DNA from 2 places in the Mycobacterium sp. ITM-2016-00316 genome. Region 2 is predicted to be linked to the other one. Evidence: predicted binding sites of a transcription regulator. Region 2 holds the regulator's gene; the other holds the start of a gene.

Region 1 (14,889 bases), 2.1 Mb from region 2:
TCGCGGGTCACCGGGCCTTGCTCACGCAGATAATCCCAATATTCGTAGGGGTTCTGGCTGACGTCCGGGTCGGCGAAGAAGTTGACGGTTGCGAGATCGGTCATGGGACGGGTTGTCCTTTCGGGTCGTCGATGAGGCTGATCGCCCCGCGTGGGCAGGCGTCGATGGCTGCGGTGACCTGCTCCCACAGTTCGTCGGCGGGCTGTCGGACGCATTCGGCGACATCATCATCGGAGAGATCGAAGACCTCGGGAGCCGATTCGAGGCAGAGCGCATGCCCCTCGCACAGCCGCGGGTCGACCCATAGTTGTTTCCGCCCCGTCACGTCCTGCCACCTGCCTGCACCGGGATCCACCATCCTTGATCGATCGATCAGTCAACTAGTGCGCCATGCTTATCACGGAGCACAACGGTCGGTCAACGCCTGAATCGACTCTCATCGTGCGCCGGTTGACACTCTTCCAGATCGATGCCAGTGTTCCTGATCGATCGATAAAACTGATCGATCGGCCGAACAGAATCGAGGTGGCCACATGGGTACAGGTCGAGTCGAGGGCAAAGTCGCCTTCATCACCGGCGCCGCACGCGGGCAGGGACGCAGTCACGCGGTGCGACTGGCCGAGGAAGGCGCCGACATCATCGCGGTGGATGTCTGCGGCCCGATCAGCGCCGACAGCCAGATCGCACCATCGACCCCCGACGATCTGGCGCAGACCGCCGACCTGGTGAAGGGCCTGAATCGCCGGATCGTCACCGCCCAGGTCGACGTCCGCGACTTCGATGCCCTGCAGGCGGCGGTGGACAGCGGAGTGGAACAGTTGGGCCGCCTCGACATCATCGTCGCCAACGCCGGCATCGGCAACGGCGGGCAGACGCTGGACAAGACCAGCGAAGCCGACTGGGACGATATGATCGGCGTCAACCTCTCCGGGGTGTGGAAGTCGGTCAAAGCCGCCGTCCCGCATCTGATCTCCGGCGGCCACGGTGGCTCGATCGTGCTGACCAGCTCGGTCGGTGGTCTCAAGGCCTACCCCCACACCGGGCACTACATCGCCGCCAAGCACGGTGTCATCGGCCTCATGCGTACCTTCGCCGTGGAACTCGGCCAGCATTCCATCCGCGTCAACGCCGTCTGTCCCACCAACGTGAATACGCCCATGTTCATGAACGAAGGAACGATGAAGCTGTTCCGCCCCGATCTGGAGAACCCGGGCCCCGACGATCTCGCCGTCGCAGCGCAGTTCATGCACGTCCTGCCGGTCGGCTGGGTCGAGCCCGTCGATATCAGCAATGCCGTGTTGTTCCTGGCATCCGATGAATCTCGCTACGTGACAGGCCTTCCCGTGACCGTGGACGCCGGGAGCATGCTCAAGTAGGGCAACGTCACGGCAGCGCGGCGATGAGCGCCGCGGTCACCTCGGCGGTCGACGCCGTCCCCCCGAGATCGCCGGTGCGGGTGGTCGGGTCGGCGAGGGTGGTGGTCACGGCGGTCATCACATCCTCGGCCGCGCCGGGGTGACCGAGATGGTCGAGCATCAGCGCGGCCGACCAGACCGCGCCGACCGGGTTGGCGATACCCCGTCCGGCGATATCAGGCGCGGATCCGTGTACGGGCTCGAACATCGACGGGTTCTCCTTCGTCGGATCCAGGTTGGCCGAGGGTGCTATGCCGATCGAGCCCGCCACAGCGGCGGCCAGGTCGGAGAGGATGTCGCCGAACAGGTTCGACGCCACCACCACATCGAAACGCTGCGGCTGCAACACGAACTTCGCCGCCAACGCGTCAATGTGCTCGCTGTCCAGGCGCACCTCGGGGTAGTGCGCCGCACGTTCGGCGACGACCTCGTCCCAGAACGGCAGGGTGTGCACGATGCCGTTCGACTTCGTCGCCGACGTGACGTACTTGCCACGCGACATGGCGAGCTCGAACGCGAAGTCCGCGATCCGGCTGACCCCGACCCGGGTGAACACCGATTCCTGGACGGCCATTTCGTCGGGGAATCCGCGGTTCAGCCGGCCACCGACCTCGCTGTACTCCCCCTCGACGTTTTCCCGGACGACGACGAAGTCGACGTCGTCGGCGTCGCGCAATGGGCTCCGCACCCCGGCGAAGACCTTGATCGGCCGCAGGTTGACGTACTGCCGAAAGGCCCGGCGGATCGGGATCAGCAAGCCCCACAGCGAGACATGGTCGGGCACCCCGGCCCAGCCGACCGCGCCCAGGAAGATCGCGTCGAACTCGCGCAGTGTCTCGATACCGTCGTCGGGCATCATCGTGCCCTCGCGCTCGAAGCGTTGACAGGACCAGTCGAACCCCTGATAGCTCAACGTGATCCCGTGCCGCGCGCAGACCGCGTCCAGCACGGCGCGGGCAGCATCGACCACCTCGACACCGATGCCGTCACCCGGGATGACCGCGATGCGCTGCGCGCTCATGCGCCGAGTCCCAGCACCGCGACCATCGCCGGCAGGAGCAGCACGATGAGGATCGCTCCGGCGATGTCGAAGGTCACCCCGGACCGGATCATCGTCGTGATGGGCACCGCTCCGGACCCGTAGACGATCGCGTTCTGCGGGGTGGAGACCGGCAGCATGAACCCGAAGGACGCCGCGAAGGTGGCGGCCAGCGCGGGCACGAAGGGGTTGACGCCGGCGGCGACCGCGATCGGGATGATGATCGGCACCACGACCGCGGCGGAGGCGGTGTTGCTGGTCGTCTCGGAGACCACGATGGCCAGCAGCACCGCGAAGATCGTGATGGCCACGACGCTGGTGAGCCCCAGCGAATCGGCCACCGAATTACCGATGGTCTCGGCGAGCCCGGTGTCGGCCAGCAGCGACCCGAAGATGATGCCGGTGCCGAACAATACGATCGTGCCCCAGTCGATGGCCGCGGCATCCTTCCACCGCAGCGTGAACTCGCGCTGCTGCCAGTCGGTGGGGAGCAGGAAAAGCAGCGCCGCACCGAACACCGCGACCGTTCCCTCGTCCAGGCGGTCGCTGACGGCGGTGTACACGTCGGAATCGTTGCCGAAGACCAGCGCGAAGACACCGGGCAGGATCCACAGCGACACCGTCACACCGAACGCGACCAACGTGTTCTTCTCGGCCCGGGTCAGATTCCCCATCTCGGCGCGTTGTTCGGCGATGTACTCCGACACCCCCTCGATCCGTTTGAGCTCGGGCTTGTTCAGCGAGATCAACACGATCGCCAGCACCAGGAACATCGCCAGGCAGATGGGTGCGGCCATGACCATCCACTGCCCGAAACTGATCTTCTCGCCGGTGGCCTCTTCGATGAGTCCGCGACCGATCAGGTTGGGCGGACTTCCGACGGGGGTCAGGAGCCCACCGACACTGGCCGAGTAGGCGAGCATGAGCATCAGCGCGGCGCCGACCTTCAGCCGCAGCGGGTCGAAGTCGTCCGCGACTTTCCCCTGCACCTGCAGGATTTTCGCGATGACGCCGAGGATCCCGATCGCGGTGGGCAGCAGCATCGCGACCGTCGCGGTGTTGGACACGAACGCCGACAGCAGACAGGTGATGGCGCCGAACGCGATGATCACACCGGTGGTCGACTGCCCCACCCGGGGAAGCGCGAGGATCCGGAAGGCAAACCGACGAGCCAGTCCGTGCTTGAGCATCGCCTGGGCGAGGATGAACGCACCGATGAAGGTGAAGACCGTCGATGAACCGAACGGCCCGAGCACGTCGTCGGCCGGCGCGACGCCCAGGAAGACGATGACGGCGACGCCCAGCAGTCCGCCGATCGGGATGGGGACGGCCTCGGTCACCCAGAGCACGATGACGCCCAGCAGTACCCCCGCCAGTGTCTGCTGCTGGGGCGGGATGCCCATGGGCAGCACGAGGAAGACGATGGCCACCACCGGCGCGAGGAACAGGCCGACCGTGCGCCGCCCCTTCTCGAAGCGCTCCTCGCCCGGGCTGAGCCGCTGTTCTCCGAGACTGCGGTAGGTCGATCCCCCCATCAGGGCATCGTCGACGTCGGTCTTCTTTGCCGTGTGTTCTGTGGTCATGGCCGCTCCCCCGCACCGAGCCCACGCCGTGTGACGCAGGTCACCGAACCTGATTCCTCAGTGGTGCCCGTTCTGGGCGCGCGGTAACCGTGATTGCGTCAATCAGCGGCCAGAATCCGATCGGCCAACTGAACGTTCTCTCCAGGCATGGCCGATATCACGAGGTCAGCCTGATCTCATGATCAGCACAGCCGGTTGTACGGTCGACCTCTGGATTCCGACCAACAAGATCCCGGCCGACTACGACATGGTGCACACCGAGCCCCGGCGAGATTGCCTCGAGCGATTGTGCCTTGCGTTCCACATAGGCGGTCGGTTCCGACACGGCGGTCACCCCTGCGGGTTCAAACTGTTCTGGAAGAAGGTGGCCAACGTGTCGAACGGGATGAGGTCGACGCGGTCGTAGAGGTCGACGTGGCCCGCGCCCGGGATCGTCACCAGTTGCTTGGGTTCGACGGCGAGTTGGTATGCCTGGTCGCTGAACTCGCGGGAGTGGGCCTGATCGCCGGTGATGAACAGCATCGGCCGCGGGGAGATCGTCTCGATGTCCTCGAACGGGTAGAAGTTCATGAATCGGACGTTGCTGCTCAGCGTCGGCTGAGTGCTGGTGGCAGGGCTGTTGCCCCGGGCGGTGCGGTAGAAGTCGTAGAACTCCCGATCGATCGGCGTCGACTGGTCGGTCAGCTCGAACGGCGTACCGCCGATGTATTCGGTTTTCCCACCGGCGAATTCAACGTCCCGTTGTTGCGCGGCCAGGGCAAGCGCCTGCTGCCGCATCTCGGGAGTCATCGCACCGCGCAGTCCATTGCGGTTCACGCCACCCATGTCATACATGCTGACCGTGGCCACGGCCTTGATCCGAGGGTCGATCTTGGCGGCACTGATGACAAAACTCCCGCTGCCGCACACTCCGAGCGCGCCGATACGTTCGGAGTCGACGAAGGATTGAGTGCGTAGGTAATCGACCGCGGCGCTGAAGTCCTCGGTGTAAACATCGGGGGCAACCAGGTTGCGTGGTTGCCCCTCGCTCTCACCCCAGTAAGACAGATCTAGAGACAGGGTGACGAAGCCCCGCTCGGCGAGCTTGGTGGCGTAGAGGTTGGCACTCTGCTCCTTGACCGCCCCCATGGGATGCCCGACGACCATCGCCGGATTCTTCGCGTTGCGATCCATGTCGTTGGGCACGAACAGGTTCCCGGTGACGCCCATCTGGTACTGGTTCTTGAATGTCACTTTCTGCACGGTGACCTGATCGCTGGTGTAGAAGTTGTCCGCACCGTTGGATGTGTCCCCGGTGGCAAGGCTGGTCGCTGGCTGAGTCGGCGACGGCGACGAGGTTGCGGTGCCGCGTTCCGCAGGTGCACATGCCGTGGTGGCCAGTACGCCCAGCGCGACCGCGCTGCCGGCCATCTGCATGAGCGCGCGACGGCGACTGCTTGCCGGTCGGTTTGATTTCTCCAGTGCCGTGTTCATTCAAGTTCTCCTGAGTGGTTTCGTACGGAAGGACCGGCTGCCATAGCCGTCGCCATGAAGTTCAGAGAACACGGCCGCTGGATGGCCTGGGAGTCTCTGAGGAAGGGTGTACCGACAGTGCATCCCATGTCGGCAAACTCCCTCGTACCGTGGTCGATATGAACAACCGAGCCGAGGTCCGCGAGTTGCTGATGTCGCGCCGGGCGAAGATCACGCCGCAGCAGGCGGGTTTACCCGAGTTCGGCAACCGCAGGGTGCCGGGATTGCGCCGTGGGGAGGTGGCCTCACTTGCCGGCGTCAGCATCGAGTACTACAGCAAGCTCGAACGCGGCAGCCTCGCCGGTGTTTCGGCGTCCATCCTCGATGCCATCGCGCGGGCGCTACAACTCGACGATGCCGAACGGGCCCATCTGTTTCACCTGGCGCACGCCGCCGATGGGACCAGCGCGGGCATGCGCCCACGACGGCGACCGGCCAAGCGATGGGCCCCGAGGCCCAGTTTGCAATGGGCGCTCGACAAGTTCACAGCCCCAGCCATTGTCCGCAATGGCCGGATGGACCTGCTGGCCGTCAATCATCTCGGCCGCGGTATGCATTCGTCCTTGTACGACAGCGACCCCACCAGCCCTCCGAACTTCGCGCGTTTCACCTTCCTGCATGAGGATTCGCGCCGTTTCTACCCGCACTGGGACGAGGCCGCCGACATCTGCGTGGCCATCCTGCGCACCGAGGCCGGCCGTGACCCGCACGACGGCCAGCTTCAGGACCTGGTCGGCGAATTATCCACCCGCAGCGAGGATTTCCGGCGCCGTTGGGGTGCACACGACGTCCGCACTCACGGAGCAGGAGCCAAGTCGTTTCACCACGACGTAGTCGGCGACCTGGAACTGTTCTACGAGAGCGTCGACATGATCTCCGATCCTGGGTTGACGCTGACACTTTACGTCGCCGAACCTGCCTCGCCGACCGAGCACGCACTGGACCTACTTGCGTCATGGACCGCGGAGCAGGTGCCCGGCGCGGCCGTCGCAGAAGATACCAGGAGGTTGACATGAGATTCCCGGCTTGGAGCCAAGGCCGTTGGCCGACCGTCCTGCGCACCGCCGGGATCGTTCACGTCGCATGTAGCGCAATGCTGTTGGCATCGTGCGGTGGGCAAACGGAACGCGGCGAGACCCCCTCCGCCACAGCCACTGATACCGGCCCGGCAGAAAGATCGGCTGCGCCGATAAGTACCCCAACCGACACTGCTCCGCAGTTTCGCGTCCTGATCGGTGACACCACGCTTACCGGACGCCTCTTCGACAACGCGACCGCTGAGACTTCGCGTCGCAGCTGCCGATGACTCTGACCTTCGCCGACCTGCACGGTGTGGAGAAGGGCGCACCGCTCCCCCGAAAACTGTCGGTGGACGGAATGCCGGAAGGCGACGACCCGCAGGTCGGCGATCTGGGCTATTGGGCGCCTGACGGCAACCTGGTGCTGTATTACGGCAAGGTCGGCTACTGGACCGGCATCATGCGCGTCGGCCGCATCGACGGGGACATGCAGGCCGTCGCCGCCCTGTCCGGCGACTTCGACGCGACCGTCGACCTCGTCCAGTAGAGCCGCAGCAAGGGAAGAGCGACGACAACCCGTCCTGCGGTGACTGTGCCACCGACGAAGGTTCGGCGGTTGATTCGCGTTCGCGGTTCGGTCCGCGGACCGTTGGATTCGCCCTCAGCCATGAGAATTCCTGTCGTCTCGCTTGCACACCGGTCGTAGCACCACGTAGCCACATCCCGTTGCGTAGGAATGTTGCACAGCTATTTCATACCCGCCGGGATCCGGCTTTGGGATGCACTGTCAGTACACCCCTCAGGCGGGTGCCGGTCGACCCCGCAACCCGAACACCAAGGACCTATGGTTGCGAAAGATACTTCCTAACAACGTCATCGGCGTCACCGTTCTGGTGATTGCCAATCGACGGCGATGGACCGGCGGGATGCACCCGCATGATTGATCCGTCGCGTCACCCGGTGGGCGCTCGTCTCGTCCCCTTCGTCAAAGGGGCTCCCTATCAGTACATGTACAACCGAGCACTCCCATCCGACATCGGCCACGGTTTGAATAGGACCGACAGCCATCGCCGCGCGCCGAACAACCGAGACGGTACAGCGCGGCCCGACCCCGGAGTCTGATGAACAACTCAACTGCCACAGATGCGATTGCGCCCGAACAGGACAACGGCCGCTTGCCCTCGACTGCTCTGCTGATCATGGCGCTGATGGGGTTCGTTCTCATCGCGTCGGAAACCATGCCGGCCGGCCTTCTTCCGCAGATCGCTGCGGGGATGAACATCGCTGAAGCCACCGCGGGGCAGCTGGTCAGCGCGTACGCATTGGGCACCGTGATAGCAGCGATTCCGGCCACCGCCGCGACTCGCGGACTGGGGCGCAAACCCCTTGCTGTCTTTGGCATGCTCGGCATCTTGGCCGCCAATGTGGTGACCGCGATATCTCCGGACATCATGCTGTCGCTCGGTGTGAGATTGTTCGCCGGCGCATGCTCGGGCCTGCTGTGGGGAATCCTTGCGGGTTACGCGCGGCGAATCAGCCCGCCCGAGCACGCCGGACGCGCTTTGGCCATCGCGTCGATCGGCGTCCCGGCAGGCCTGGCCTTCGGCACGCCGCTGGGGTCGTGGATCGGTTCGACTCTCGGATGGCGATACTCGTTCGTGGTGCTCGCGGCCATCGCGCTCGCCGCGGTCATCCTCACGGTGGTGTGCGTACCAGACGCTGCTGGTCAGCGCGCCACATCGCAGGTGCCCGTGATGAAGGTGTTCACCCTGCCTGGCGTGGCGCTGATCCTGGTGGTGATCTTCGCGTGGATGCTGGCGCACAACACCTTCTACACCTACATCGCCTCCTACCTGAGGTTTGCCGATGTCGGTCTCTCGACTCAGGTAGCCCTGGTCACTTTTGGTCTTGCCGCCATCGTCGGCGTGTGGACAACTGGCCTGTTGATCGACCGCGCACTCCGGATGCTGGTTCTGACGAGCATCGTGTCGTTCATCGTCGCCGGTGTCATCTTCGCCGTGGCGCACCATTCGTTGGTCGCCGTACTGACCGCCATAGTGCTCTGGGGCGTGGCGTTCGGAGGTGCGGCCACGCAGCTTCAGACAGCGATGGCCGAGTCGAGCGGCGAGAACGCCGACGTCGCCAATTCGCTTGTCGGAGTGGCATTCAACACCGCCATCTTCGGCGGTGGCGTGGCCGGAGCAGTGTTGATCACCCGCAACGATGGTCTCGGATTGCCCACCATCATGATCGCTCTTGCCCTCGTCGCCTTCTGTGTCGCTTTCGCTGCTCGCAGTTCGGCCTTCCCGGCCCGGCGCAGTACAGGCAAATTCCCCGCCACAAGCGACCAAGCTACCTGCTCACGCGCGTAATACGTTGTGCGCGTGGCTACGCAGACGACGCAGGCGGAGATGGCGCCGAACCGCCCTGGCGGGGTGTAGACCAGGCTGCATTGAGAACCTCCACCAACTGCCAGAGCTACCGGAGACCGACCCCTCCGCACATTAGAGTTACTAATTTAGTATAAGAATCATTAGCTGTACTTGGCCCTAGTCGCGACCTACCGTCATCGCATGGCTTCACCTGTCTTCATCGGATTCCTGACCACCATGGCGTTGATCGCTGCGATCGGCGCACAAAATGCCTTCGTGCTGCGCCAGGGCATCCGCGGCGAGCATGTGGTGCCGGTGATCGCGCTGTGCACGGTGTCGGACCTGATCCTGATCGCCGCCGGGATCGCCGGCGTGGGCGCTTTGATCACCGCGCACCCGACCGCGGTGACGATCGCCAAGATCGGCGGCGCCGCCTTCCTGATCGGCTACGGACTGCTGGCCGCTCGCCGTGCACTTCGCCCGAGCGCGCTGACCCCCTCCGAAGCGACCCCGGCGCGCTTGGCCGAGGTACTGCTCACCGCTGCCGCGCTCACCTGGCTGAACCCGCATGTCTACCTCGACACCGTCATCCTGCTCGGGTCCCTGGCCAACGAACATCAGGAGCAGCGTTGGCTGTTCGGCGCCGGTGCGGTCGCGGCGAGCGCCCTGTGGTTCACCGGACTGGGCCTCGGCGCGCGCAAGCTCGCCGGGCTGTTCGCGAATCCGTCCACGTGGCGCGTCCTGGACGGGATCATTGCGGTGGTGATGGTGGCGCTCGGGGTGTGGATGGCGGCCTCCTGACCGGGGCAGATAGTTGCTTAGCAGAGCGAACTTTTCGCGTCGTTAAAGTTGGGCGCAGGGCAGCGAGCAGCGCGCTTCCCGCCGTGATCCTCTGACCCGAAAGGTGATGTTGCATGCTCGAGATCAGCGGCGTGACGTGGGGTGTGACGATCGGCGTGATCATCGCACTGCTGGCCGTCGACCTCATCCTGGCGGCAGTCCGGCCGCACCGTGTCGGCTTCCGCGAGGCCACCGCCTGGTCGGTGTTCTACATCCTGGTGGCGGTCGGCTTCGGGGTGTGGTTCACGATGGCCCACGGCGGGGACTTCGGCACGCAGTACTTCGCGGGGTACATCGTCGAGAAGAGTCTGTCGGTCGATAACCTTTTCGTGTTCGTCATCATCATGACGACCTTCGCGGTGCCCGAGGAACACCAGCACAAGGTGCTGACCTTCGGCATCATCCTCGCGCTCATCATGCGGGCGATCTTCATCGCACTCGGCGCGACGCTGCTGTCGCTGTTCTCCTTCATGTTCCTGATCTTCGGTCTGCTGCTGATCTACACCGCGGTCCAGCTCTTCCGGCATCGCAACGAGGATCCCGACGTCGAGAACAACATCATGATCCGGGCGACCCGCAAGATCCTGCCCATCAGTGACGACTACGACGGCGGCAAGCTGCTCACCCGTCGGGAGGGCCGGCGGATGGCGACCCCGCTGCTGGCGGTCCTCATCGCGATCGGCAGTGTGGATCTGCTGTTCGCGCTCGATTCGATTCCCGCGGTCTTCGGTGTCACCAGCGAGCCCTACATCGTCTTCACCGCAAACGCTTTCGCGCTCCTCGGGTTGCGGGCGCTGTTCTTCCTCGTGAAGGGTCTGCTGGACCGGCTGGTGTACCTGTCGACCGGGCTGTCGATCATCCTTGCCTTCATCGGTGCGAAACTCATCCTGCACTGGGGGCATGTCGACATCGACGCGCGCATCCCCGAGATCAACACCTATCTGAGCCTCGTCGTGATCATCGGCATCCTGGTGATCGTGACCGTCGCCAGCCTGGCCAAGACCCGCAAGGATCCGTCTGCCAAGGCGCATGCCGGTTCACTCCGCGCGTCGCGGAAGGAACCGAGGGAAGAGTGATTCCGCTTCGCCCGCTGGATATTTCGGTCCGCGGCAGTGCGTACCGAAATATCCAGCGGCTTCCCGCGGCGGCGATTTCTCTGTGTAGTTTTCAAGGTGCCCAGAGTTGGGGTTATGCGGCTGCCGAGAGGTCGGTCATGGTGCGTCGGGCGTGTGAGCGCAGGTGCGCCGGTTCGGGGACGGCCGGGTCATACGGTGGGATGAACCAGGGGTGGCGGTCAGCTCCGAGGTAGACCTGCCAGCCGCCGTGGTGGATCGCGGTGTGGTGCAGTCGACACAGCAGCACCCCGTTGTCGATGCTGGTGTGCCCGCCGCTGTTCCAGGGAGTGATGTGGTGGGCGTCGCACCACGACACCGGCCGCCCGCAGCCGGGGAATGCGCAGCCCCGGTCGCGGATGCCCAGGGCTTTGCGCAGCGCCGGGGTGAACAGTCGCTCGGCGCGCCCGAGGTCCAGGGGTATGCCCGAGTGGTCGACGAGCACCGTGGTCAGGGTGCTGTCGCAGGCAATCAGGTCCGCGGTGCTGGCGCTGACCGGGCCGGTGAACCCCAGTGAATCCACAGACCCCTCGGCCCCCGCTGCGGACCCCACTGATGCGGCGGAGCGGATGAGGGTGACATGCGGAAGGACACCCCCTGATGTGGGTCGCCGTTGGCCCGAAAGGTAGTCCCGGACGATCTGTCCGAACGCGTCCGCGCGGCGCCGCCCGATCGGGCGGGGATCCGGTGATCCATCCGGCAGCGGTACCGGCCGGCACAACGGGTCCAAGGCGGCGAGCAGTTCTTCCCCGGTGAGTATGTCGAGGTCCAGGCCGGCACTGACCCGCCCGTCCTCGGTCTGCACCAGGGTCATGTCGTTGAGGTCGGTGTTCTCCGCGATCGGCACCGCCCCGTCGTCGACCGGCCGGGACTTGGCTGTGGCGATGGCGATTCCGCGGGCCCTCTTCTCCACTGCTGCCGGGGTGGTCTCGATCATCAGCTTCGTCACGACCCCGGCCCGGTCCTCATCAGACAAGGCGACTCGCGCATTGATGTGGGCGACGCCCTTGCCGACCGCGTCGGCGAACTCGATACCCACCCCGCCCAGGCGCTGCTGGTGGGTCAACGCCGGCATCGTGTGCGCCGCCCGCCCCACCCGCGCCGCCCGGTACGCCACGCCGGGCGCCACACCCAGACTGGTGAGCAGATCGGCGCCCGAGCTCAGGTGTTTACGTGCGGGGATCCCGGCACGCTCCGCAGCCGCGGCTGCCTGGGCGATCACATGATCGAACAGATTGCGCAAGGTCACTGCGGCCACCAGCACCGCGAGTAGGGGTTGTTCATCGATCACCCGGCGGGGACTGTCGAGCAGATGAAACAGAATGCGATCTTCCTCCCGCGCGGGCGCCGGGGTGAGGTCATCGATCAGCGCATCAATGATGGAATCGAGATGGGTGGCGTCCATAGGGATACCGACTTTCACAGAAGGTGCCCAACGGGACACGATCAGTCACAACGGTTCGCACAGCTCCACGGGAGCCATCGAACCTCGCGGCGACCGAAGTCGCGGTCTGTGCTCACCGAGTGGAGATGGGAGCAACGTCGCATTCGAACTTATGTTCGATCCCACGCCGCACAATTGCATGGTGCAAGTGTCATGTCTCAAGACATCGGTGACAGTTCTGCATCAGGACATCGGTGACACTTTGAGGGCTCGGTGGTGACACTTCTGCACCTACGGTGCGCGTGCTCAGCGACGGTGACAGCCTGCAGAACCGCGCGGCCTCGGCAACCGCGCCCCGCCCCCGATCACGCCGTTGGTGAGCGTGGCTGGACCGGATCAGAACATCGCGCGTGAATAGGATCGGGCCAAATGGCCCGCAGATCTCCGCAAACCGAACGCCTCGTCGAGATCGTCGAGTACCTGGCGGCCGACCCGCACCGCGAGTACCAGCTCACCGAGTTGGCCCGGCTGGTCAACCTCGATGCCGCCACCTGCCATCCGATGCTCACCGAGCTCACCCGGGTGGGCTGGCTGGTCAAGGACCGCGTGCGTAAGACCTACCGGCTCGGGCCGCGTCTCATCGCCGTCGGCGCCTCGGCGCAGTCGTCCCTGCAGATCGCCACCTACGCCCGCCCCGAGATGCAACGCGTGAGTACGGAAACCGGCGTGCCCGCCTGCCTGTTCATCCCGTCGTCGGACGACCTGGTGATCGCCGACCTGACCTATCCGGACGGCAACGACACCGAGCATCTCCCGCTGCAGGCCGGCGATCACATCGAGTTCGGCCCGCCGCTCGGCGCGGTACTGGCGGCGTGGGCCGGCCAATACACCGTCGACACCTGGCTGCGCCGCGTCGAGCCAGGACCCGACGACCCGGGGCGCACCTGGCAGATCCTGCGGATGATCCGGGAACGCCGATTCTCGGTCGAGTTGTCACCGGCGTCGCAGGCCGAGATGCGGGAGCTGACGGATTTCGCGATCGGTGAGGTGCACGGCTCCCGCCGGGCCGAACGCATGATCGGTGGGCAGCGGCCGGTCATGACGCCGGAGCTGATGCTCGGGGACATCGACGACGCCGCGGTCTACGTGCCGCTGTCGGTCAGCGCTGCCTGTTTCGACCCCGGGGGCAATCCGGTCGCCGCGCTGTCGGTGCTGACCATGGCAGAGCCCAGAACCGGCCGAGAGCTGCGGGGGCTCGGGGCGCGCGTCAGCGCCGCGGCGGACGCCATCACCGCACGCCTCAACGCCCGCTGACACCTGCGCGTTTTGCATTATGCAAATCCTTGCCCACGGGCTGTCATCCGACTTACGGTGACCGGCACCACAGTGATCGAGGAGGCCCCGTGAGTGTCGAGCAGAAGGTGACCTACTGCCGGATCTGTGAGCCGCTGTGCGGGCTGATCGCCACCGTCGAGGACGGCCGCCTCCAGTCGCTGCGCCCCGACAAGGACCATCCGCTGTCCCAGGGCCGGGCGTGCCCGAAGGGTATCGCGTTCACCGATGTGCAGAACGACCCCGACCGGGTGCTCAACCCGTTGCGCCGGGAAGCCGATGGCAGCTTCACCGAGGTCGGCTGGGATGACGCGCTCGGCGACATCGCGCGCAGGCTGCAGGCGGTGCTCGACACCCACGGCGGCGACTCGGTCGGCGAGTACCTGGGCAACCCGTCGGCGTTCGGGTACGCCGCGAGCCTGTGGTCGGGCCTGTTCATGAAACGGATCGGCGCCGGGCATCTGTACTCGGCCGGATCCCAGGACATCAACAGCCGCTACGTGGCGAGCAAGCTGCTCTACGGGGCCGCCACCCAGATCCCGTTCCCCGATCTGCCGCGCACTGATTTCCTGTTCATGCTCGGCGCCAATCCACTGGTGTCGCATGGCAGCGCGCTGCGGGTGCCCCGGGTCAAGGACGACCTGTCGGCGATCGTCAAACGCGGCGGCCGCATCATCGTGGTCGATCCGCGGCGCACCGAAACCGCGGCCGCCTACGAACATGTGGCGGTGCGCCCGGATTCGGATTCCTGGCTGATGCTCTCGCTGCTGCACGTCGTGTTCGCCGATGAGCTGGAGGACTGGGCCGCCATCGCCGCGCACTCCACCGGAATCGACACGCTGCGCGCGCTGTGTGCCGATTTCGCGCCGGAGGACACCGCCATCCGCACCGGGGTCCCCGCAGCGACCGTACGCGCGCTGGCCCACGACTTCGCTACCGCCCGAACGGCCGTCGCCTATGGACGCACCGGCGCCTGCCTTGGCCATCACGGGACCCTGGTCAGCTTCCTGATCGACGCGCTCAACCTGGTGACCGGGAACATGGACCGGCCCGGCGGGGCGCTGATGTCACACCAGGTGATTCCGATCGAGGACATGGGCGAACGATCGGGCGCGTTCGGCTACAACAGCAAGCGGTCCCGGATCGGTGACTTCCCCGATGTGTTCGGTTCCTTCCCGGCCGCGCTGATCGCCGACGAGATCACCACGCCCGGCGCGGGCCAGCTGCGTGCACTGTTCGTCTTCGCCGGCAATCCGGTGCTGTCGGTCCCCAACAGCGCCG
Region 2 (14,889 bases):
GACGAGGTGCTCGCCGCCGACCCGGCCGATTACCCCGACGATGCCGAGCACTACCTGTGGGCGTGGACCGACCGCGAGCGGGGAGCGCTGCGGTCGCGGACATTCGCGCCACAGCTCGGGATCGCCGAGGACGAGGCCACCGGTTCGGCAGCGGTGCGGATGACCGACTATCTGAGCCGGGACCTGCTCATCACGCAGGGCAAGGGATCCGAGATCCGCACCTGGTGGGATGCGACGGGTTGGGTGAAGATCGCCGGCCGGGTCGTCGAGGACACCGGGGTGCGGCTCGACTGATTCAGCCGGACGTGGAGACGCGGTGCGCGCGCAGCGCTTCGATCTCGCGCTCGAAATCGTCGGCCGAGGTGAACGACCGGTACACCGAGGCGAACCTCAGGTAGGCGACCTCATCGAGATCGCGCAGCGGCCCGAGGATGGCCAAACCCACTTCGTTGCTGGGGATCTCGGGTGATCCCGCGGCACGCACCGCATCCTCGACCTGCTGGGCAAGGAGGTTGAGCGCATCGTCGTCGACCTGCCGGCCCTGACATGCCCGGCGCACACCCTTGATGACTTTCTCTCTGCTGAACGGCTCGGTGACACCGCTGCGTTTGACGACCGCGAGCACCGCGGTCTCCACGGTGGTGAACCGTCGCCCGCATTCCGGGCAGGATCGACGACGCCGGATGGCCTGGCCCTCATCGGTTTCCCGGGAGTCCACGACACGCGAATCCGGGTGACGACAGAACGGACAGTGCATCACCGCTCCTTTGCCGCACCGCAGGTGGACGAGATCGAATGTCTTCGAGCCTACCTGGGTGAAGCGGGGCGGCATCAACCGATCGGTGCGATGAGGGTCTGCCCGGCCTGCACCGTGCCGGTTTCGAGCTTGTTGAGCTCGCGGATGCGCTCGACCACCGGGGCCGTGGGCACATCGGGTGCCACCCGGTGTGCGATGTGTTGCAGCGTTTCACCGTCCTGCACGTAGACCACCGACAGCCGGGTGGGCATCTGCACGGGCTCCTCGATGGGGCCGCCCAACTGTGCAACCAGCCCGAGCCACAACGTGATCCCGCCGGCCAGCAGCGCCAGCAGCACCGTGGCGCCGGGGGTGATCGGGCGACGCCGGCGCGAGGCGCGCGACATCAGCACGCCGGTGCCGCGGTGGCCCAGTGGCGCACCCCCCGGACGACGCGCCGGCTGCACGCGGCGGCGGCGCACCACGACATCGCGGGGCAACGGCCACACCTCGGCGGCCGTCGACGGCTGCGCCGCGGGGGCCGGGGCATAGGCACTGTGCCGGGTGATCGGCCGAGCTTCGAGAATTGTCATCTGACTGCCTCTCCGAGTAGGTGGCGTTCGCTTCTGTGTTCGAATGCTAGTCGATCATGTGTTCGATGAATAGAACATGTGATCGAACTGTTGCGAAACGATAGACGAGGCCACCGACAAGCGATTCGGGCCGATTTCAATTGCGCACAATTTAATTGTGCAATACGCTTGCAGCGTGCAGACCGCCCGACTCGACGACCAGTTGTGCTTCGCGCTGTACTCCGCGTCGCGGGCGGTCACGGCGGCCTACCGGCCGCTGCTGGACGAACTCGGCATCACCTACCCGCAGTACCTCGTGCTGCTGGTGCTGTGGGAGGAAGAGCACTGTTCGGTCGGGCACCTGGGCCATCGCCTGCACCTCGATTCCGGCACGCTGTCGCCGCTGCTGAAGCGGCTGGAGAACAGCGGACTGGTGGTCCGGCAGCGCGCCGCCGATGACGAACGTCGCGTCGAAGTGACCGTGACGCCCGCCGGGCGAGCATTGCAGGCGCGTGCCGCCTGCATACCCGAACGGCTGCTGCGGTCGTCGAACACCTCCGAGGGTGACCTCGCGGCGCTGCGCGACGTGCTGCGCGGACTGGTGGACCACCTGGATTCCCTGCAGTGACAACACGAAAGGACCGACCATGAAGACGCTCTACACCGCGGAGGCACTCGCCACCGGCGAGGGCCGCGACGGACACGGACGCACATCGGACGGGAAGGTCGATGTGGCACTGAGCATCCCGAAGGAAATGGGCGGCTCGGGCGCGGGCACCAACCCCGAGCAGTTGTTCGCCGTCGGATACGCCGCCTGCTTCCACTCCGCGCTGCGCCTGGTCGCGCGCCAGCAGAAGGCCGACGTCTCCGATTCCGCGGTCGGCGCCCGGGTGGTGCTCGGATCCGGCGACGACGGCGCCTTCGGCCTGGCCGTCGAGCTCAGATCACCCTGCCGAACGTGGATCACGCGACGGCACAGCAGCTCGCCGAGGCCGCCCACCGGGTCTGCCCGTACTCCAACGCCACCCGCGGCAACATCGAGGTCACCCTGACGGTGGCCGATGAGTGAGCTTCCGGCCCCACCGCCGACCACCCGGGCACGCACCATCGCGCGGCTGGCCCTTGCGGGCGCCATGATCTTCGCCGGTTTCAGTCACCTGTTCTGGGCGCGCGAGGAGTTCCAGGCCCAGGTCCCCACGTGGGTGCCGATGGACGCCGACGGCGTGGTGATGGCCTCGGGCGGTGTCGAGATCACCCTCGGCGTCGGACTGGCCCTGCTGCGGCGCGACCGTGTGCTGGTCGGCCGGCTACTCGCCGCGTTCTTCGTGCTGATCTTCCCCGGCAACATCGCGCAATTCGTCAACCACGCCGACGGTTTCGGTCTCAACAGCGATACCAGCCGGTTCGTCCGCCTGCTGTTCCAGCCCGTGCTGATCGCGTGGGCACTGTGGTCGACGGCGGTGCCGCGGGGCGCAGGCGGATCCGACACGCCTCGAACACATGTTTGATTATCTGCGCGTCGGCGACTACATTCGGCGCCATGAGCGACAGCACCGAAACCCCTGAGGCACGCTCCAGCCTGACCGAGCGTCAGCGCACCATCCTGGAGGTCATCCGCACCTCCGTGACCAGTCGCGGCTATCCACCCAGCATCCGCGAGATCGGCGATGCCGTCGGCCTGACGTCGACGTCGTCGGTGGCCCATCAGCTGCGCACCCTGGAACGCAAGGGCTACCTGCGCAGGGACCCGAACCGTCCACGCGCGGTGGATGTCCGCGGTTCCGACGAAATGGTGACCCCGGTCGTGGCCACCGATGTCACCGGCTCGGACGCCCTGCCCGAACCCACCTTCGTCCCGGTTCTCGGCAGGATCGCCGCGGGCGGGCCCATCCTGGCCGAACAGGCTGTCGAGGAGGTCTTCCCGCTCCCCCGCGAGTTGGTCGGCGAGGGGTCACTGTTCCTGCTGAAGGTGGTCGGCGAGTCCATGATCGACGCCGCCATCTGCGACGGTGACTGGGTGGTCATCCGTCAGCAGAACGTCGCCGACAACGGTGACATCGTCGCGGCGATGATCGATGGTGAAGCCACCGTCAAGACCTTCAAGCGCACCCGGGGTCAGGTGTGGCTGATGCCGCACAACCCGGCGTTCGACCCCATCGACGGTAACGACGCGGTCGTGCTCGGCAAGGTCGTCACCGTCATCCGCAAGATCTGAGGACGCTCAGTCCGCCCGGACGAATCCGTTCGTCCGGGCGAAGTCCTCACTGGCGAACCAGATCTCGGCCTCGGTATCGCGATATCCCGGGCTACCCGGAGCCCAGTACAGCCCGGTCTTGGTATCTGCCTTGATCGGATAGCCCTCCGGCGCGCGGTAGCGGTCACCGGTGGCGAGCCGCATCGAGGTCCAGCCGGCGTCCTCGGGCTCCTCGTCCTGGATCGCGGCGTGGCGGCCACTGGGAAAATCGGGCTCGTACTCGGGTACGACCATGGTCGGTGGATCGAACTGCCCCGCCGACGTCTCGGGAAGAGTTTCGATGCGCGTGGGCGCGGTGTCGACCGCATCCGGATCATGGTCGAAACTCAGCGGCTCCTCCTGCGGCGCACGCAGTTCCTCGAGCTCATCGCCCTCGACGTCGTGATCGTCGGAGCCGTACTCATCGGAGCCGTACTCGCCGGGTTCCTCGTCGTACTCGTAGTCCTCGTCACCGGATTCGTCATCGGCGGCGCCGGAATCGTTGCCGGTGCCGGTGTCGCCGGGGAGCACCGACGCCCACGGGCTCTGCGGCGTGTAGACGGCCGGTTCGGGCCGGCTGGGATAGCCGGACTCGAAGCGGTCCTCGTACCCGCCGTCGTAGCCGCGCTCGTAGGGGTCGTCGCCGAACTCGTCATCCTCGCGGGGGCGCCGGTTGCGCAGTACGGCGATGGCGACCAGCGCGATCACACCCACCAGCGGGATCAGGCCCAGCAGCCACCACCACGGCGAGGAGTACCACTTGTCGCCGCTGCCCGAGCCGCCGCCGGTGGCTCCCGGCGCGTCGGCCGGCGCCTCCGGCGCGTCCGCACCGGGGACCTCCAGGCCCGCGAGCTGAGACTGCAGGCCGGCGGGCTCGGTGCTGAAGGTGTTGGTCGCCTTGTCCCACGAGATCGACCCGCCGTTGAACTGCTGGCTGATGACGGTGCCGTTCTCGGTTTGATCGCCCTTCGGCGCACCGAGTTCACCCGTCGCCCCACCGAGCTTCTCCCAGGCCGCGTTCATCGCACCGCGCACGATCACCGCACCGAAATCGGGCGTCCAGAAGATCACCGGCTTGTCCGCGGCGGCGAAGGTCGCCACCCGGCTCTGCGGTGTCAGCCCGCCGTCGGCCTCACTGGCGGTGGGGAACCCGAGGTCCCCGGTCGGTCCGCCGACACTCTCGTATTTGGCCAGCACCTGACCGGTGACCACATTGGCCCCGGTGTCCGGGCGGTAGAAGATCTTGCCGCCGGCGTAGTTCTGCCCGACCCCGTCGGCGCCGATCGCGTACTGCGCGCCCTCCTCGGCCCCCAGCGGGCCCAGCGCACCGCCGGCGGCCCGGCGGGCGGCGGCGATGGACGAGGTGGCGTCCGAGGGGACCTCGATGGCCCCGAGCTGACCTGCCAGCTCGGGCGGCACCGTGGTGAAGGCCTTGGTCTTGCGATCCCAGGAGATCTCACCGCCGGTGAACTTCTGGGTGACGGTGTCGCCGTTGGTGGTCTCGTCTTCGCTGGGCACTCCGAGCACGCCGGCCGAACCACCGAGGGCATCCCAGGCCTGGTTGATGGCCCCGCGGACGACCCGGGCACCGGTGTCCGGGGTCCAGAAGATGACCGGCTGGTCGGGCGCGCTGAACGTGGAGTTGCGGCTGTTGGCCGCACGGCCCGGGCCCTCGTCGATCGTCGGGAAGCCCAGATCACTGTCGGCGGGGCCGCCGAGGGATTCGTACTTCTCCAGGATGGCGCCCGTGATGATGTGCGCACCGGTGTCGGGGGTGAAGAAGATCTTGCCCGACGCGAAGTTCTGCCCGAAGCCGTCCCCGGCCGGGTAGACCCCACCGTCCTTGGGGCCCAGTGGCCCTCCGTCACCGCCGCCGGTCTCCCAGGCCGCGGTGATCGCCGCGTCGGCGTCACCTTCCGGTGTCGCCGCGACCGGTGGCGCCAGCAGCACCGTGCCCGCGATCAGTGCGGCACTCACCAGCCCTGTCGCCGCCAGGCCGACAAGCCTGCCCAGCCGGGTCCGCTGCCTGGTCATTCGGTCCTCCCCGAAGTAGCGCAAAACCACACGAAAGTATCGCGTTCGTCAACTTTGCGTCAGTGGACGGCGAACTCGTGGGATATCGCGACCTGCGCCGAAACGTGTCGGGGCGCTCAGACCCCCAGGCCGCGACCGATGATCTCCTTCATGATCTCCGTCGTTCCGCCGTAGATCGTCTGGATCCGCGAGTCCAGGAACGCCCGCGCGATCGGGTATTCCCGCATATAACCGTAGCCGCCGTGCAGTTGCAGGCAGCGATCCACCAACCGCACCTGCGCCTCGGTGCTGTACCACTTGGCCATGGCGGCCTGCTCGACGGTGAGCTTGCGGTCCAGGTGCAACCGGATGAATTCGTCGACCATGATCCTGATCGCGGTCGCCTCGGTCGCCAGCTCGGCGAGCACGAACCGGCTGTTCTGGAAGCTGCCGATCGGCTTACCGAAGGCCTTGCGCTCCTTGGTGTACTGCAGGGTCTGCTCGAGGGCGGACTCCATGGCCGCGGCGGCCATCACGGCGATGCTGATGCGTTCCTGGGGCAGATTCTGCATCAGGTAGAGGAAGCCCATCCCCTCCTGGCCGAGCAGGTTCTCGACCGGAACCTTGACATCGGTGAACGAGAGTTCGGCGGTGTCCTGGGCATCGAGGCCGATCTTGTCGAGGTGGCGACCACGCTCGAAGCCCTCCATACCGCGCTCGACGACCAACAGGGAGAAGCCCTGGGCACCCTTTTCGGGATCGGTGCAGGCAACCACGATCACCAGGTCGGCGTGGATGCCGTTGGTGATGAACGTCTTCGAACCGTTGAGGATGTAGTGGTCACCGTCGCGAACCGCGCGGGCCTTGATGCCCTGCAGGTCGCTGCCGGTGCCGGGTTCGGTCATGGCGATCGCCGTGATCAATTCGCCGCTGCAGAATCCGGGCAGCCAGCGCTGCTTCTGCTCCTCGGTGCCCAGTTCGATCAGGTACGGCGCGATGACGTCGTTCTGCAGCGTGAAACCCAGGCCGCTGTGACGGCCGGCGCTGGTCTCCTCGGTGATGACGACGTTGTAGCGGAAGTCCGGATTGCCGCCGCCCCCGTACTCCTCGGGCACGGCCATCCCCAGAAAGCCCTGCTTACCGGCCTCCCGCCAGACCTCGCGGTCGACGATCTTGGCCTTCTCCCATTCCTCCTGGAACGGCGCGGCGTGGCGGTCCAGGAAGGCGCGATAGGACTCGCGGAACAGATCGTGCTCCGGCTCGAACAGCGTGCGGTCGAACTTGACGGCGCCCATGCGTGACCTCCGGTACTGGTATCAGGGTGTGTGGCGCCCAACATATACCAACCGGATGGTTGGTCGAGCGGTGCGTCCAGCGACCTAGGATTGGTGCGTGTCACGAGCCAGCCTGGCCCACTGGGGCGCCTTCACCGCCGAGGTCAGGGCCGGCGACATCGCGGCGGTGGCGCCGCAGACCGGCGACGCCGATCCATCCCCCCTGCTGCACAACCTGCCCGGTTCGATCCGGCACCGCTCGCGGGTCACCGGCCCCGCCGTGCGCCGCGGCTGGTTGCGCGGCGGTCCCGGCCCCAGCGACCGGCGCGGCGACGACGAGTTCGTGGCGGTGTCCTGGGACGAGCTGACCGAGCTGCTCGCCGGCGAACTGCGCAGGGTGATCGACACCCACGGTAACGAGGCCATCTACGGGGGGTCCTACGGCTGGGCCAGCGCAGGCCGGTTCCACCACGCCCAGAGCCAGGTGCACCGGTTCCTGAAACTCATCGGTGGCTATACCTCATCGCGGCACTCCTACAGCCTCGGCGCCACCGGCGCGATCATGCCCCGCATCGTCGGCACCCATGACGACCTCTTCAAGCGGTCCACCCAGTGGGAGGTGATCGTCGAGCACACCGACCTGCTGGTGGCCTTCGGTGGTCTAGCCCTCAAGAACACCGGCATCAATCACGGCGGTACCACCGCACATCCGGCCCGTGCGGCCCTGCGCCGGTTCCGCGAACGGGGCGGACGCATCGTGTCGTTCTCACCGCTGCGCGACGATGTCGACGGCGAGCACGAATGGCACGCACCGGTACCGGGCACCGATGTGGCCGTCATGCTGGCCCTGGCCCATGTGCTGGCCACCGAGGGCCTCGCCGACCGCGCCTTCCTGGACACCTACTGCACCGGGTATGAGCGGTTCGAGCGGTATCTGCTCGGGACCGACGACGGTGTGCCGAAGTCCCCGGCATGGGCGTCGGCCATCAGCGGGTTGGCGGCCGAGGATCTGCGGGCACTGGCCCGCCGGATGGCGGCGGGCCGCACCGTGGTCACCATCAGCTGGTCGCTGCAACGTATCCGCCACGGCGAGCAGGCCCCGTGGATGGGCCTGACGCTGGCCGCGATGCTCGGTCAGATCGGCCTTCCCGGAGGAGGTTTCGGGCACGGATACGGGTCGATGAACGAGCCGGGACTGGCCCCGCTGCGGGTCCGGCTCCCGGTGCTGCCACAGGGCCACAACCCGGTGCCCACCTTCATCCCGGTGGCCGCCGTCAGCGACATGCTGCTGCACCCCGGCCGGGAGTATGACTACAACGGGCTGCGCCTGACGTTCCCCGACATCCGGCTGGTCTACTGGGCCGGCGGGAATCCGTTCCACCACCACCAGAACATCCCGCGGTTGCGCCGCGCGCTGGCCCGGCCGGACACCATCGTCGTGCACGATCCCTACTGGACGGCGATGGCCCGGCACGCCGATATCGTGGTGCCCTCCACCACCGCCTATGAGCGCGACGACTATTCCGGTTCACGCAACGACCCGATGCTGACGGCGATGCCGGCGCTGACCGAGCCCTACGCGCAGTCGCGGGACGACTACACGACCTTCGCCGAACTCGCGCAGCGCTTCGGTGTGGCCGAGCAGTTCACCGAGGGCCGAACCGCCCGACAGTGGCTGGCGCACCTGTACGACACGTGGTCGGCGGACCTGGATTTCGCCGTACCGTCCTTCGACCAGTTCTGGGCCGACGGCCAACTGCGGCTACCCACCGAGCCCGGGCTGACCCTGCTGGCCGACTTCCGCGCCGACCCGGATACGAACCGGTTGAACACGCCGAGCGGACGGATCGAGATCTTCTCCTCCGAGATCGACGGCTTCGGCTATGACGATTGCCCGGGGCACCCGGCCTGGTTGGAACCCACCGAATGGCTGGGCGGCGAGCGCGCGCAGACCTACCCGCTGCACCTCATCGCCAACCAGCCCGCCAGCAGGCTGCACAGCCAGCTCGACGGCGGCGCCACCAGCCAGCGGTCGAAAGTCCAAGGCCGCGAGCCGATCCGGATCCATCCGGGAGATGCGGCCGAACGCGGACTGGCCGACGGCGACGTGGTGCGGGTGTTCAACGACCGCGGCGCCTGCCTGGCCGGGGTGGTGATCGACGACCGGCTGCGCCCACAGGTGGTCCAGCTGTCCACCGGCGCCTGGTTCGATCCGCTCGACCCGGCCGACCCGGATTCACTGTGCGTGCACGGCAACCCGAACGTGCTGACCGACGATATCGGCACCTCGGCACTGGCCCGCGGCTGCACCGGCGCACATGTGCTGGTGCAGCTGGAGAAGTTCACCCAACACCTGCCACCGGTGAAAGCGCATGAGCCGCCGGTGATCCGTCAGCTCTGAGACAGCCGCGGGGCGACGAGGTCGACGAAGGCGTCGACGACCCGGTAGGCGTCGGCGATCGGATGGCCGTGCACCAGTGCACCGGAGAGCATGGTGCTGATGATGCCCCACAGCATGATCGCGGTATCGGCCGATTCCCGGGCGCCCAGCGCCGCGAAGTCCGCGGACAGGGTCTGCTGGGCCACCGCGGCGAACTCCTCCATCAGTGCCGCCGCGTTGGCGTCGGCGGTGTTCTGCAACAGCATGCAGACCTTGAAGAAGGCCGGACGCCGCTCGAAGGTGGCGATGATGCCGCGCACCTTCTCCCGCACCCGGTGTTCGGCCGGGCGGGTGTCCGCGGCCGCGGGCGCGAAAACCGGTTGGGCCCAGTCCATCAGGACCGCGGCGTACACATGCTCCTTGGAACTGAAGTAGCGGTACAGCGTGCCCAGCGCCACGTCGGCCGCGTCGGCGACATCGCGCATCTGGATCTGGTCGTAGTCCTGCGCCTTGAGCAACGCCTGCGCGGCGGCCACGATCTGGGACCGGCGGGCCTGCTTGTAGCCGGGCATATCGGTCATGGCGGCCTCAGTTCCTCGGCAGCCCGAGGATCATCGTCGCGATGATGTTCAGCTGAATCTCGATGGTGCCGCCGCCGATGACCTCGGCGGGCATCATCAGACTCTGCCCCACCGCAGGCTGCTCGCCGCCGCCGACCATGGCCGCGCGGCCGCTGAAGGCCAGCGCGTCCGCGGTCACCCGACGCACCAGCAGCGCGGTGCCGACCTTTCCGACGCTGCTCGCCGGACCCGGGCCGTGCCCGGCGAGCCTGCCCAGGGTGTCGCGCACCGCGAGTGCGCCGATGGCATTGGTCGCCGCCCGGACCTCACCGAGAGCCCGGCGCACCGCCTCGTCCTGCGGGCCGGCCCGGCGGGCCAGGGTGCGCAGCTCACTTTCCTTGTCCAGCTTGACATAGGCACCGATCGCCACCCGCTCATTGGCCATCGTGGCCAGCGCATGGGACCAGCCCGCGGTGGGTTCACCCACCAGCATCGCGTCGGGAACGAAAACGTCGTCGAAGAAGACCTCGTTGAAATGTTCGTCTCCGCTGGCGGTGCGCAGCGGCCGGACCCGGATACCCGGTGAGGTCATGTCGACCAGAAAGTACCCGATACCCTTGTGCTTCTTGGCCTCCGGATCCGTGCGGGCCAGCAGGGCGCCCCAGTCCGCACGCTGGGCCGAGGACGTCCAGACCTTCTGCCCGTTGATCCGCCAGCCGCCGTCGACCTTGGTCGCCCTGGTCGACAGCGCGGCCAGATCCGATCCGGCACCCGGCTCGGAAAACAGCTGACACCAACCGATCTGACCGCGCATCGTCGGTACCGCGAACCGGTCACGCTGCTCATCGGAGCCCGCGGTGAGCACCGTGGGCAGGATCCACTGGGCGATCCCCAGCGACGGCCGGCTCAGATAGGGCCGCTTGTCGTACTCCTCGTCGATGATGAGTTGCTGCGCCGGTGAGGCACCCAGCCCCCAGGGCGCCGGCAGATGCGGCGCGACCAGGCCGGCATCGGCCAGCGCCGTGCGTTGTGGGCCGGTCCAGTACTCCGCATACTCGGGGTTCTGCCGACCGGGTTTCTCGTTGCGCAATGCGGCTGCCGCGTCCAGAGCCGCGGCGACACCGGCGCGGAAGTCCGGCTCGACCTCGGTGAGCTCGATGGCGAAATCACGCCCGGGCAGGTCCGGATCGCCAAGGGCACCTGCCCAATCCGTCACCGGACCGATGGCGGCGGCCAGGCTGATGGCACGCTTCCAGTACAGGTGCAGGTCGTGCTCCCAGGTGTAGCCGATCGCGCCGAACATGGTGAGCGCATCGACGACGAGTTCGGGAAGCCGGCCGATGGCGCCGACCGCGGCACCGGCGGCGGCGATGCGGTGCTGCACCGCCGACTGGTCGGCGCCGCGAATCGCGTCCCACGCCGAGGCCGCGGCGAGTTCGCTGTTGATGAACAACGTCGCCGCCTTGTGCTGCAGGGCCTGGAAGGCCCCGATCGGTCGGCCGAACTGCTCGCGCACCTTCAGATAGGCGACGACGTTGTCCACGCACCAGCGCGCGATACCCGCGGCCTCGGCGGCGATCAGGCCGACCGCGATTCCCTGCGCGGTCTGCTCATCCATCCCGGTGAGCACGTCGCCTGCGGTGACGCCGTCACAGTGCAGGGTGCCGACATCGCGGGTCAGGTCGGTGGGCGACTGCGCCTGCACCGTGACGCCCGGCGCGCCGGCGTCCAGGACGAACCAGCGGGTCTCGCCCGCTTCGGTGGTGGCGCCGACCACGAGATGCTCCGCGGAGCCCAGTCCGAGCTGCGGCCCGGCCGAACCGTCCAGCTGCCATCCCCGGTCGCCGGCGGTGGCCCGGATGTCACCGTCTCCGGGCAGCAGCAGCGCCGCCGTGCGGCCCGTCCCGATGGCCCGCAGCAACACCCGGGCGGCGGGCCCGTCGGGATCGGCGGCGGCCACCGCGGCACCGGCGATGACGGTGGGCAACAGCGGACCGGGCAGCAGGCCGTAGCCGGCGGCGTCGATGACGCATGCGGCCTCGGCCAGCGTGCCGCCCTGGCCGCCGAACTCCTCGGGCAGGTGCACCGCGTGCAACCCCTGGGCGACCAGGGTGGGCCAGAAGTCGGGCCGGGCTCCGGCCGCGATCTCCTCGAATTGCGATCTGGTGAGTTCCAGTCCCCCGTGGCGCCGGGCGAAGCCGGCCATCGAGTCGGTGAGCTGGATCTGTTCGTCGGTCAGGGCCACGACCACGGGAGTCTCCTATCGCGCCGCGGTGTAGTGCAGCAGGGTGATGTCGGCCTCGGGGTGCTCGGCGAACACCGGAGACACTGCCATGCCGACCCGCAGCTGCGCCGCGTCGACGTCGACGAGTTCGGTGGCCAGCCGCGGCCCCTCGTCCCACTGCACCACGCCGAGCAGATGCGGCACCGCGTCGGCGAACTGCGGTGCGACCGGCCGCTGCGCGACGGCGAAGCTGACGAGCGTGCCCGCACCGGAGATCTGGCGCCATTGCAGGTCATCGGCGAGAGTGCCGGGAGCGAGCACGCGCGGGTAGAAGACATAGGCGTCCAGCGACGGCGAGAACTGGATCCACACCTCGTGGCGGCGCAGGCCGTCCCAGAACGGGGCCGAGGTCGGGGTGGGCAGCGGTACCGGGCGTGCCATGGCTAGTCCCCCTCCAGCACGAGTGCTTCTTGTTCGCTGAGCACGCCGCCGTTGCCGGACACGAAAGCGCGGTGACAGTCCGCGATCTGGGTCGCCTCGGCACGGCCCATCAGTTGCCGGGTGGCGTCGCAGACGTGGTGCATGCCGCCGGCGTTTCCGGGCTGCCCGTAGCCGAGTTGCCCGCCCGCGGTGTTCATCGGGAAGTCACCGCGGAAGGTCAGGTCGTGGTCGGTGACGAATTGCATGCCCTTGCCCTTCTCGCAGAAGCCGGCGTCTTCGAGGGTGAGCAGCGCGGTGATGGTGTAGCAGTCATAGATCGACACCATGTCCATGTCCGCGGGCGTCGCGCCGGCCATGCCGAACGCGGATTCGGCGACCTTGACCATCGGTGTCTGCAGCGGGTCGGCGGCGTACACCGGTGACTTGTAGGGCACGCGTTCGCCGAAACCCTTGATCCACACCGGACGGTTGCGGCCCTTGCGTGCGAGGGCGGCGTTGGTGACCAGCACCGCCGAACCGCCCATGCAGGGCATCACGATCTCCAGCATGTGCAGCGGCGAGGCGATGATGGGGCTGTCCAGCACGTCGGCGATGCTCAGCGTTTTGTCCTTGAACACCGCACCCGGGGTGTGGTTGGCGTTGACCCGTTGGTCGACCACGATCTTGGCCATCGCCGACTCGTCGTACCCGTATGCGGCCGCGTACATCTGGGCGACCTGCGCGTAGGGACCGTTCTGGCCGAGGTAACCGTAGGGAATCTCGAACTCGGCCTGTGGTGAGCCGTAGCGGTAGCTGGACGCGCCGAAGTACAGCGCGTCGCCCGGATCGTAGGGACGTTCGGGCGACATCGGGGTGAGGTAGTTGGCCGGGATCGCGCACAGCACCGCCTGGCAGATACCCAGTTCGATGGCCGCCGCGGCCCGCCACACCATGGCCGCACCGGACGCACCGCCCAGGTCGACCAGTTCGGCGTAGTTGACCGCCAGCCCCAGGTATTCGGCGACGGTGGACGGGACGAACAGCTGGGATTCCATCACCCCGCACGTCACGAGGCCGTCGACCTGGTCCACCGTCAGCCCGGCGTCCGCGACCGCGGCGGCGGCCAGCCGTGCCCACTGCTCCAGGATGAACTCCGGCGCCCCGGTCGGTTTCCGCGTCGCGGGCAGCTCGTGGAAACCGACGATCGCGGCCTCGCCCCGTAGGCCCATGTGATGCTCCCTCCGATCGGTCAGCCCCACATTATTAGAACGAGATTCTAGTTTCAATTCGGGTCCGGTTTTCGGTTCTGTCAACGCCACGGCGGCCGGGGTGCGACGATCCGATGAGCGCTTACCCGGGGGTGCCAGATGCGGACTGCACGACGATCGATCACGACCCTGCTGACGTTGCTGACCGCGGTTCTCATCACGGTCGCCTCGACCCTGACGATGGCCGTCGCCCTCGCCGCGACGGCGCTCATCGTGCCGGGCACCGGGACACCGAATGCCAACATCGTCGGCGACTACATGGAGAACGCCCGCGACTACTACATCTCGCCGTTCAACCCCGCGTGCACCGAGGACAACGCCTGCGCGTTGCAGGGCATCGACTACCCCGCGCAGTTCTGGCCGATCCCGCTACCCGGCTGGGGCGGGCTGCAGGGCGCCAAGTGGGATGTGTCCACCGGCGAGGGGCTGACCACGCTCAACTCCACATTGGTGGACGCCCTGGCGCAGAATCCGCCGAACACACCGGTCGTCATCTTCGGCTACTCGCAGGGCGGCAACATCGTCAGCCGGGAGAAGCGCAACCTGGCCGGGCTACCCAAGGACCAGACCTACCTGTCCTTCGTGATGATCGGAAACACCAACCGGCCCAACGGCGGACTCTTCGAACGACTGGCGTTCCTGGGGCACGTACCCATCCTCGACGCCACCTTCGGACTGCCCGCACCGACCGACACCTGTGACCACATCTGCGCCACCGATATCGCGTTCCGCTATGACGGAGTCGCCGACTTCCCGCTTTACCCGCTCAACGCACTGGCAGTCCTCAACGCGATCGCCGGATTCTGGTACATCCACGGCACCTACCTGGCGCCCAATCAGGACAGCGATGTCGGGGAACTACCGGACGGCTACACACCCGAGGAACTGGCCGAGCAACTCGCGAACGAGGACAACTGGGACGAGCGCGGCGACACCCGCTACATCACCATCCCGACCAAGACGCTGCCGATCGTGCGACCGTTCCTGGAGTTCGCCGGATTCACCGGGACCGGGTTCATCATCAAGCCGATCGTCACGCTGCTGACCCCGGTGCTCGAGGTGCTGATCGAGGCCGGCTACGACCGCTCGCTGAGCTACGGTGTGCCCGCTCCCTTCCGGCTCATTCCGCGGATCAACCCGTTCGTGCTGGCCCGCGATGTGGTCGACGCGATCGGCGAAGGCATCCATGATGCGTTCGGGGGCGGTTCG

What was found. The regulator LexA, encoded in region 2, represses DNA repair genes until DNA is damaged. The targets are predictions, from matches to a motif close to CGAACANNTGTTCG.
Region 1: the regulator LexA is predicted to act here: its motif matches at 12,442-12,455, upstream of C6A86_RS01530 (HNH endonuclease signature motif containing protein).

What each region holds. Positions count from the first base shown of each region.
Region 1 covers NZ_CP134398.1:342,129-357,017, reverse strand. The annotation lists gene C6A86_RS01585 (cytochrome P450) at 1-104, opposite strand, end outside; gene C6A86_RS01580 (ferredoxin) at 101-325, opposite strand; gene C6A86_RS01575 (mycofactocin-coupled SDR family oxidoreductase) at 534-1,376, shown strand; gene C6A86_RS01570 (tartrate dehydrogenase) at 1,384-2,436, opposite strand; gene C6A86_RS01565 (DASS family sodium-coupled anion symporter) at 2,433-4,037, opposite strand; gene C6A86_RS01560 (alpha/beta hydrolase) at 4,368-5,510, opposite strand; gene C6A86_RS01555 (helix-turn-helix transcriptional regulator) at 5,669-6,565, shown strand; gene C6A86_RS01550 (cyclophilin-like fold protein) at 6,852-7,115, shown strand; gene C6A86_RS01545 (MFS transporter) at 7,690-8,940, shown strand; gene lysE (L-lysine exporter) at 9,142-9,741, shown strand; gene C6A86_RS01535 (TerC family protein) at 9,855-10,856, shown strand; gene C6A86_RS01530 (HNH endonuclease signature motif containing protein) at 10,969-12,297, opposite strand; gene C6A86_RS01525 (IclR family transcriptional regulator) at 12,706-13,590, shown strand; gene C6A86_RS01520 (molybdopterin-dependent oxidoreductase) at 13,680-14,889, shown strand, end outside.
Region 2 covers NZ_CP134398.1:2,411,158-2,426,046, reverse strand. The annotation lists gene C6A86_RS11650 (PhzF family phenazine biosynthesis protein) at 1-294, shown strand, start outside; gene nrdR (transcriptional regulator NrdR) at 296-757, opposite strand; gene C6A86_RS11640 (LysM peptidoglycan-binding domain-containing protein) at 832-1,329, opposite strand; gene C6A86_RS11635 (MarR family winged helix-turn-helix transcriptional regulator) at 1,505-1,936, shown strand; partial or broken gene C6A86_RS11630 (organic hydroperoxide resistance protein) at 1,956-2,377, shown strand; gene C6A86_RS11625 (hypothetical protein) at 2,370-2,816, shown strand; gene lexA (transcriptional repressor LexA) at 2,849-3,523, shown strand; gene C6A86_RS11615 (hypothetical protein) at 3,530-5,575, opposite strand; gene C6A86_RS11610 (acyl-CoA dehydrogenase family protein) at 5,692-6,849, opposite strand; gene C6A86_RS11605 (molybdopterin guanine dinucleotide-containing S/N-oxide reductase) at 6,947-9,229, shown strand; gene C6A86_RS11600 (TetR/AcrR family transcriptional regulator) at 9,220-9,789, opposite strand; gene C6A86_RS11595 (acyl-CoA dehydrogenase) at 9,797-12,019, opposite strand; gene C6A86_RS11590 (Zn-ribbon domain-containing OB-fold protein) at 12,029-12,433, opposite strand; gene C6A86_RS11585 (thiolase family protein) at 12,436-13,641, opposite strand; gene C6A86_RS11580 (PE-PPE domain-containing protein) at 13,780-14,889, shown strand, end outside.